DNA from 2 places in the Paenibacillus sp. FSL R5-0744 genome. Region 2 is predicted to be linked to the other one. Evidence: riboswitches for the same ligand, from Rfam matches in the RefSeq annotation. Region 2 holds a riboswitch; the other holds the start of a gene.

Region 1 (4,188 bases), 790 kb from region 2:
AGGGTTGACCTAGGAGCTAATCTATAATCAATTGAAAATAGCGCAAAGCCATTCTTGGTGTAAAGTTGTATCATTTCCTCGGATAGATCCTCTCGATCACCCCAAAGTAGGCCGCCTCCGTGAATGTACACAATAGCAGGGGCTTGGGGGCGGTTTGTTTCATGAAAATCAGCTTTAATTGTAAATGAGTCATTTTCTTTAAAAATAATGGTCTTCTTCATAGCTATCCATTACACCTCATCAAGTAAGTAATTTTTAAAGACTAGCACTACCTCTATTGTATATCATTCACGAATTTTGATGAAACCATAATCATGAATACCCAGGATTGGAGATACTGTCATGGATAGAAAGAGAAGATATCAGGCTTTATTTGATAATATTAATCAATATAACTCGGGTGAGAAGGGCATCACTAGAATTGCCTATACAAATGAAGAGCAGACATGTACGAGTGCTTTTATGCGGATGTGTAAGGCTGAAAATTTAGATATCCGGATGGATCATTGCGGGAATGTGATTGCTAGAAGGAATGGGAAGATAGAAGGGCTCCCACCCGTTGTAATGGGCTCTCACTTGGATACGGTATATCAAGGTGGGAAGTACGATGGGGTAGTAGGTGTAACGGCTGCTTTGGAAGTGATCAAACGTCTAAACGAAAAAGGGATTGAAACGGATCATCCGATCGAAATTATCTCATTTGCCTGTGAAGAATCCTCGCGTTTTGGGATTTCAACAGTAGGCAGTAAAATAATGTCAGGGTTATTTCAGAAGGAGAAATATAGATCTTTGAAGGACAAAGACGGTATTACCATGGAAAAGGCATTTTCGCTATGTGCACTGGATTATAACAGTATTGATCAGGCGAGTAGAGAGAATGAAGAATTAAAAGCGTTTTTCGAATTACATATTGAGCAAGGTCCCGTCTTAATAAACAATAATAAAAAAATAGGAATTGTGACTGGAATTGCTGCACCCGTGAGGCTTCATATTCAAATATCAGGGAAGGCATCCCACTCTGGAACGACACCTATGAATATGAGAAAAGATGCTTTTCTAGGTGCCTCAGAAATAGCACTTGAGCTTGAGAAAGCAGCCAAACTCGAACTAGAATTTGGAACGGTTGCGACGCTAGGGGTGATAGATATCTTGAATGGCGCTATGAACGTGGTTCCGGGAGAGGTGGAAATTAAAATTGATATCAGATCTACTTCAGTGGCATCCAGGCAACGTGTGTTAGATCATTTATATCAAACAATATCCTTAGTACAAGAAAATAGACAACTTGTAATTGAGAGTACGGAAATTATTTCGGAGGAACCCGTCCTATTATCTGATGAGATCAGTCAGGTTCTAGAATCCATTTGTGAAGAGAAAGGGATATCGAGTCAACGGATGATTAGTGGGGCAGGGCATGATGCCATGAACATGAACAAACTTTGCCCAGTAGGGCTTATCTTTGTTCCTTCTGTAGATGGACTTAGTCATCATCCCAATGAATATACAGACTTGGATGATATCATTATGGGGATTGATATTTTAGAAGAAGCTGTTCTTCGTTATGCGTTTGTAAGACAAACATAATTCGTGTTGAGAAGTAAGTCCCAATGTGACATATATAAATGTTACATTGGGCTTTAGTATCTAATTATATAATTGTTCGCAGAATTGTTGCTTTACATTAATAAATATTATATTAAAGTTAACATTGACGTTTGTGAAAAAATTCCCATTCAAAAAAATTAAATCACAGCGGAGATAGGTCTTTTGGTGGTAGCCTATTTTTAATAGAGTATTTAGGACTAATAATAGTAAAACAGAATATTGGTAAACCTATTGAAAAATAGGGACACAAAGCCATAGGGTCTAAATCTATTTATAGATATGACAGCCGGTTGCATGTAGTGGGAGTTTCATGCTCTTATTTTTTGACGCATTTGCAGCCGTTATCATTCTGATAGCGGCTTTTTTTTGCTCGTTTTCTAATAAAAAAACGTAATAAATCGGAAAAAGGATGATAGTACATGGATCAAACACAACCACTGAGAGTATGGAGAATGATAGGCCTCGTCCTAATGGCAACGTTGATATTTTGGGGGTGCTCTTACTATTTCATAAAATGGACTGCTAACTCTTATGAGCAAGAAGCGGTTGCTGCTACATCAGAAGCTACGATACATGCGAGTAGATCGATTGGAAATATGATACAGGGTGGATTAGATTCATTAGATGGAATTGCTGATTCTATTTCGGAAATCAATTATATGGATTGGGATAAGACCAAAAAATATCTGCATCACTTTGATAAAAAATATAATTTTATTCGAATTAGCATCAACAGCCCAGATGGTAAAGCTTACGCATCAGATGGGACGATGTTTGATGTATCAGATGAAGTAGGATTCCAAAAAGCTCTTCAGGGTATTAGCAGTATTTCTGATCCATTCTTAGATAAGATCTCCAATAAAGAAATTATCACGATCAACAGTCCACTTAAGTTTAAAGGTGAAGTGAAGGGTGCTTTATCTGCCAGCAAATATACACAGGATCTTAATGATGCTCTTGCAGTTTCCTTCTTTAAAGGTCATGGTTATTCTCAAATCATTGATCAAAAGGGACAAGTCATTATCAAATCGAAGAATCTCGAAGAGGATAAGTCAATTGATAACATATTCGAAAGTATAAGTATTGATTCTAGAAATAAGAAACAACTGCAAATCTTTAAAGAGAACATAACCGCAAAAAAATCTGGAGTAGGAATATTTTGGATTAACGAAGATAGCAAAATGGTTGGTTATTCTGGCATCCAGGGGGTTGAGGACTGGTATATTCTCTCCGTGATACCGAAAGATGTGATCATGGCCAAAGCGTCTCAAATGAGTCAGGCGACTTTTCTATTATGTGTAATCATGTTTGTCTTATTATTGATCATATTTGTTAACATTCTATTAAATAAGAGCAAAATTAGGAAACAGATGGAGAGGATTGCCTTTGAGGATGAGTTAACACATCTTTCTAGAACGAATAAATTTGTTATAGATGCTCAGTATTTACTTAAAGAGAAACCGAATACAAAGTTTGCTGTGTTGCAATTTGATATTGAACAATTTAAATACATAAATGAAATTGTCGGTTTTCATGAAGGAAATAGTATTTTGATTCAAGTGGCTAATAGCTTAACAGCAAACACATTAGACGAGGATGTCGTTGGACGCTTAGGGGGTGATCGTTTTATTCTTTTCACTTCGTATGACAATAAGGCGGAATTATTCATCCGTATACAAGTACTTACTGAACAAATGAGCGACTATACGTTTGGAAATGAAGAAGGTTTTAGGCTAGTGATTAATTGTGGAATTTACTGTATAGATGATCGTCAGAGCGATATCCTCACATGTATTGACCGAGCAGGAATCGCTTGTAAGTCCATTAAAGGTGGATACAAGAGCTCATGCACTTTCTTTGACGAACAATTGCTATTGCAGATACACGAAGAGCAAGACATCGTAAGAAAGATGGATGCTGCCATGACAAATGGTGAATTTATAGTATATTTACAACCGAAAATGGATCTGCGAGTGAACAGTTTTCATGGCGCTGAGGCATTGGTTCGATGGAATGATCCTCAGAAGGGACTTATATCTCCTGCAGTATTTATCCCCATATTTGAGAGGAATCGCTTTATTGTGAAATTAGATTTAATGGTGTTTAAATCAGTATGTATCATGTTGAGTAAATGGATCCAGGAAGGAATCCAGCCACTTCCGATTTCAGTGAATATATCGCTTATAACCCTATACCATAATGATTTCCTGCTCCATTTGACGAATATTATTAACAGGTACCAGGTACCTGCTAGATTGATAGAGTTAGAGCTGACCGAGTCTATTGTATTCCAAAATTTAGAGTTTGTTAGAGATATTTTGTTGGAGTTGAAACGTAAAGGATTTTCCATAGCTATCGATGATTTTGGGACAGGTTATAGTTCCTTAAATGTATTGCAATATTTCCCTGCTGATGTCATTAAGTTAGACAGGGCTTTTCTGATGAGTAAGTCAAATGATGAGACAGGGAAGATAGTAATTGCCAGTATGGTCAAGCTAGCTAGGGATTTAAATATGAAAGTTGTGGCAGAGGGAGTTGAGACAGAGGCGCAAATTGATTTTTTGAAACAAATAGATTGTGAAA
Region 2 (4,188 bases):
AACGAACGGCTGATATACAGGCCTCAGGATCATCAGCATTGACATGGATAATTGGAATTTCATATCCTTTGGCGATGTCACTCGCATAATGCGTTGAACGGGAGTCTTCGCTTTCTGTCGTAAAGCCGATCCGGTTATTAACAATGATATGGATCGTCCCGCCATTCTGATAACCTTGAAGTTTGCCAATATTAAGTGTTTCTGCAACAATCCCTTCACCTGGAAAAGCAGCATCGCCATGCATCAGTACCGCCATAGCTTTACTGGTATCAATCTTCGGCAATCCGGCTGTGCTCCGATCTTCTTGAGCAGCACGAGTGAAGCCTTCCACGACAGGATTGACGAATTCCAAGTGACTTGGGTTATTCGCTAGTGTTATTCTTGTGCGTACGGTTTCTCCTTCACGGACAGCGCGATCTGCACCCAGATGGTATTTCACATCACCCGTCCAGCCATAGTTAATGCCTGTAGAGCCTTCGGAAGGGAAAAGCTCCTTGTTCGGAGAATGATGAAACTCTGAAAATATAATGTCATAAGGTTTGCCCAAAATATGTGCAAGAACGTTGAGGCGACCACGATGCGCCATGCCCATCAGAATATGCTCTGCGCCGTCATGCGCAGCAGCGCGTACGATTTCATCCAGCATCGGTACGAGAGCGTCGTTGCCTTCCAAGCTGAACCGCTTCTGACCCACAAAGGTTTTGTGGAGGAAGGTTTCGAATTGCTCTACTTGGATCAGGCGGTTTAGCAGCTCTTTACGTTCTGCATTATTTAAAGGCGCTGGTGAGCTTGTGGATTCTGCCTGTCTGTTCAACCATTTCAGTTCTTGTTCTTCATGCACATGCCCGAATTCATAGGCGATTGTCTTGGTGTAAGCCTGACGCATACGCTGAACTGCATCCCATCCGGTATGCACATCATTCGGCGCATTCTCCCAAATGAGCGTGGCAGGTAGTGCGAGCAGATCCTCACGAGTCAGCTCATAGGTTTCGAGTTCAAGATATTTAGCCATGGGATTGTGATCGCGCTCAAGCGGATCAATATCAGCGGCCATATGGCCATATATACGAATATTAGCGATTAGCTTGGAAGCTCTTACTGCCTTTCTAAGCCATTCGGTGTCTCCCGAAATGCGAGGCTGTGGAGCCGGTTCGCTATCCGGTGTTAGGGGCGGGGGACCCGAATTTGTAAAAAGCTCGCGATAATTATTCTCTACGGTGGAAGGATCTTTCACAAACTGTTCATATCTTTCTTGAATGTAGCCTAAATTGGGTCCGTAATACTTACTCCAAATGGATTCGTTATAGGGCTCTTTGGCTGCCATGAATACATCCTCCTTAACGGATGAACTCCATACGTGACATTTTGTGTCAACGCTTACTGGAGCTGTGATGATTGCGGTTTCATTTCTCATCTTATTGTGCTACTTTCCACACGTGTAATCAATTCATTCTTTCGTCCAATACGTTCGCAAAATGGTATGGGTTAGCTTGTTCTAATGAAAAGAACGCTGTTTCTTCTCATTACCCATTCCTAAGGCCCACTAAAATGATTCTAATATCCTTATTTTTAACTAATAGGGAAGGAAGTATCATTATATTGGCTTAATTAATTTTATGAATGGGACGAGTATCGTGTTAATAGGACAAGATATCGCACAAAAGCGCTTCTATTTTTTGTTTTTTAATGGAAAAACTAATCAGAAATCGACACACTTTTCCACTTTAGTATAGTATAATGTTATTGCAGTTAGCGATTTTCATATATTTCAAAGTAGATCCTTTCGTGTAAAGGGTCCAGTAAAAGGTAAACCTGCCGAAAGGCAGGGGCACAAAGTCGCGGGTCTAAGGTAGAAATACTATGACAGCCGGATTGCCTGGGGACTAAAATCTTAGGAGGAGATTTTTTGGACAAGTCCAACCAGGGAAGCAACAGAGAACAGCAGGTCATTGATCTAGACGTAGAGTGGGTCCATTTATTATTAGCAGCTAAGAAGGCTGGCATAAAGGCAGATGAAATTCGTCGCTTCTTTCATGAGAAGACTGTGCAAGCCGTGCAGTAATACATTCAGAGCATTAGATATCAAAAGAGCACAGCGATAACTCGCTGTGCTCTTTTTCTTTATATAAGAATCTATAAGATTCAGACTTGGTCCTTATATTCTGCTAGAATTCAAACGCCTTCGCGGTCCATGTTAGGAGGGTGAAGGCGCTTATGTTTAATAGTATGAGTAGAAGAGGATCTTATCAGGTCAGGTGGAATATTAATCCTTCTGATCAAGGCGCCATTTCTGGTAGTCCAGAAACTCCTTGAATTCACGTTTGCTTATGCCTGAGGCCATAGCTTCCTGCACCAATCGGAACCATTCCGAATCTAAAGGTGACTCCTCAGCATCATTAGGTTCTCCATAGAGCAAAGCGTGGATGGATACCTGAAGCGCATCGGCGATCTTTTCGATAAACTGAATTGAAGGATTGGATTGGATGTTTCTCTCCACATTGCTAAGATACGACTTAGCAACATCCGCTCTGTCCGCAAGCTCAGATAGGGACAATCCCTTTTCTAGGCGGAGATGCTGGATACGTTGGCCCATATTTTGTGGCACTATGCTGACGCCCCTCCGTAATTTTTGTTATTAGTATAGCAAATATCATTAAATTCGACAAAGTTTATTGTAAAGAGAAAAGCAGCATCTACTTATCCGTTTTCCGGAATAAGAATCTGCTGCTCTTCGAATGGAAGACTTATTAGATTATTTAGCGGATCCAGCAGTTTGCTTACCTACGAAATCCCAAGTCAGAGTTAATGAATCTTTTTGGAAGTAGTTTTGCTCTTGGCCGTTATCAACAAATTCGAATTGAACGGTGAAGCTATCATTTGTGCCGGCCTTTATTCCAGATGCTTCGCTAGTACCCCAGATTGCATCAAGTCCAGTATTTTTTACGAGATCCGGTGTCTGAGTCTTCAAATCGGCTAGGGTAGTTTCCCAAACTACTTTCTCTTCACTACCAGGTAAGATGCCGCTTTTATCTTTATTCACCAGGAATTTAACTTTGATGGATTTTGCCAAATCGTTAGCGCCGTTGTTACCACCTACATCATTAATAGAGGTAGCTGTTTTGAGGAGGATCGAACCGATATCAAGTGTACCGTCATTTTTTAGTTTGAAGTCTCTTTTGATCGTATCGCCTGGCTTCAGATCCTTCAAATCAACGATAACAGAAGGATCAGAGTTCAAATCCAGTGTACCTGCTGCGAATGTAGCGGTGCTTTGTGCAGTGTCGCTAAAGTAAGCGAAAGTTCCTCCACCAATCAATGATAAACCCAGTGCTGCAGATGCTACGCCAAGACCCAATGTTTTTTTGATACCCATAATTAAAATTCCTCCTCGGTTTTTGTGGTTTTTTTATAAAAGTTATATATTGTAACTTCCGGTTCGTAAGCGGAAGCGGACAATCAACGAATTACTGTATTTCAGTTGGGGGTGGAGAGGCGGGCAGTATAGCAGCATTTTTCTTTTCGAGTGCAGCTACAGCCTTCCATGATGAATACAGGGCATAGAGCAGGAGCATCAAGCCTGGTACGATCATGAGCACAACACTTCCAGCTTTGGAAACTGCGAAATTCATAGCGTAACCTACATAAGGTACGGTGACCCCGGTATACTCAGCTACAACATTCGTGGAACTGGTAGGGTTCATATCAGGTGCATCATTGTTATCACCTTTCGTGCGATACATGGCTTCACCGGTAGCGTTATTCATTGTTGCTTCTACAACACGGTGAGTAATGAGCAGGTTTTCTTCATTTCTAAAGGTGATCACATCGCCTTTTTTGAAGCGATTCATATCTCCTCCGGGTTTTAAAGCGACAATCGATCCGGTTTGAATCCCTGGTTCCATCGAACCTGAGAGTACCGATTTGATCTGGTATCCGAAGAAGGCAGGTTCACCGCCGGAGGCCTTTGATAAAACTACGGCTACCACCAGCAGAATGAATATCACAAGCATGATGCTCGATAATGTATTGTTGATCATTTTTTTAATCCGCATATTATTCGCCACCTTTAACTTGTTGAGGGTCCGAAGGGGCTGGTGTTGCTACCGGTGGGGAAGTGGTTGTATCTTCCGCTTTTGGCGCCTCCTGAGGAACCGCTTGCTGTGGTACATCTTTTGGAATCGTTAGCTC

Evidence for each region. A riboswitch is a leader RNA that binds a small molecule or an ion and turns the genes downstream of it on or off. The one in region 2 is predicted to bind cyclic di-GMP.
Region 1: it holds a riboswitch for cyclic di-GMP, as region 2 does, so the genes downstream of both, MKY19_RS05215 (EAL domain-containing protein) here and MKY19_RS01810 (anti-repressor SinI family protein) in region 2, are expected to answer to the same signal.

Annotation. Positions count from the first base shown of each region.
Region 1 is NZ_CP150228.1:1,191,788-1,195,975, forward strand. It holds gene MKY19_RS05205 (alpha/beta hydrolase) at 1-221, opposite strand, end outside; gene MKY19_RS05210 (M20 family metallo-hydrolase) at 343-1,584, shown strand; cyclic di-GMP riboswitch class I at 1,817-1,903, shown strand; gene MKY19_RS05215 (EAL domain-containing protein) at 2,076-4,188, shown strand, end outside.
Region 2 is NZ_CP150228.1:406,383-410,570, forward strand. It holds gene MKY19_RS01805 (2-oxoglutarate dehydrogenase E1 component) at 1-1,324, opposite strand, end outside; cyclic di-GMP riboswitch class I at 1,796-1,880, shown strand; gene MKY19_RS01810 (anti-repressor SinI family protein) at 1,907-2,062, shown strand; gene MKY19_RS01815 (helix-turn-helix domain-containing protein) at 2,264-2,593, opposite strand; gene MKY19_RS01820 (TasA family protein) at 2,753-3,373, opposite strand; gene MKY19_RS01825 (signal peptidase I) at 3,465-4,052, opposite strand; gene MKY19_RS01830 (hypothetical protein) at 4,054-4,188, opposite strand, start outside.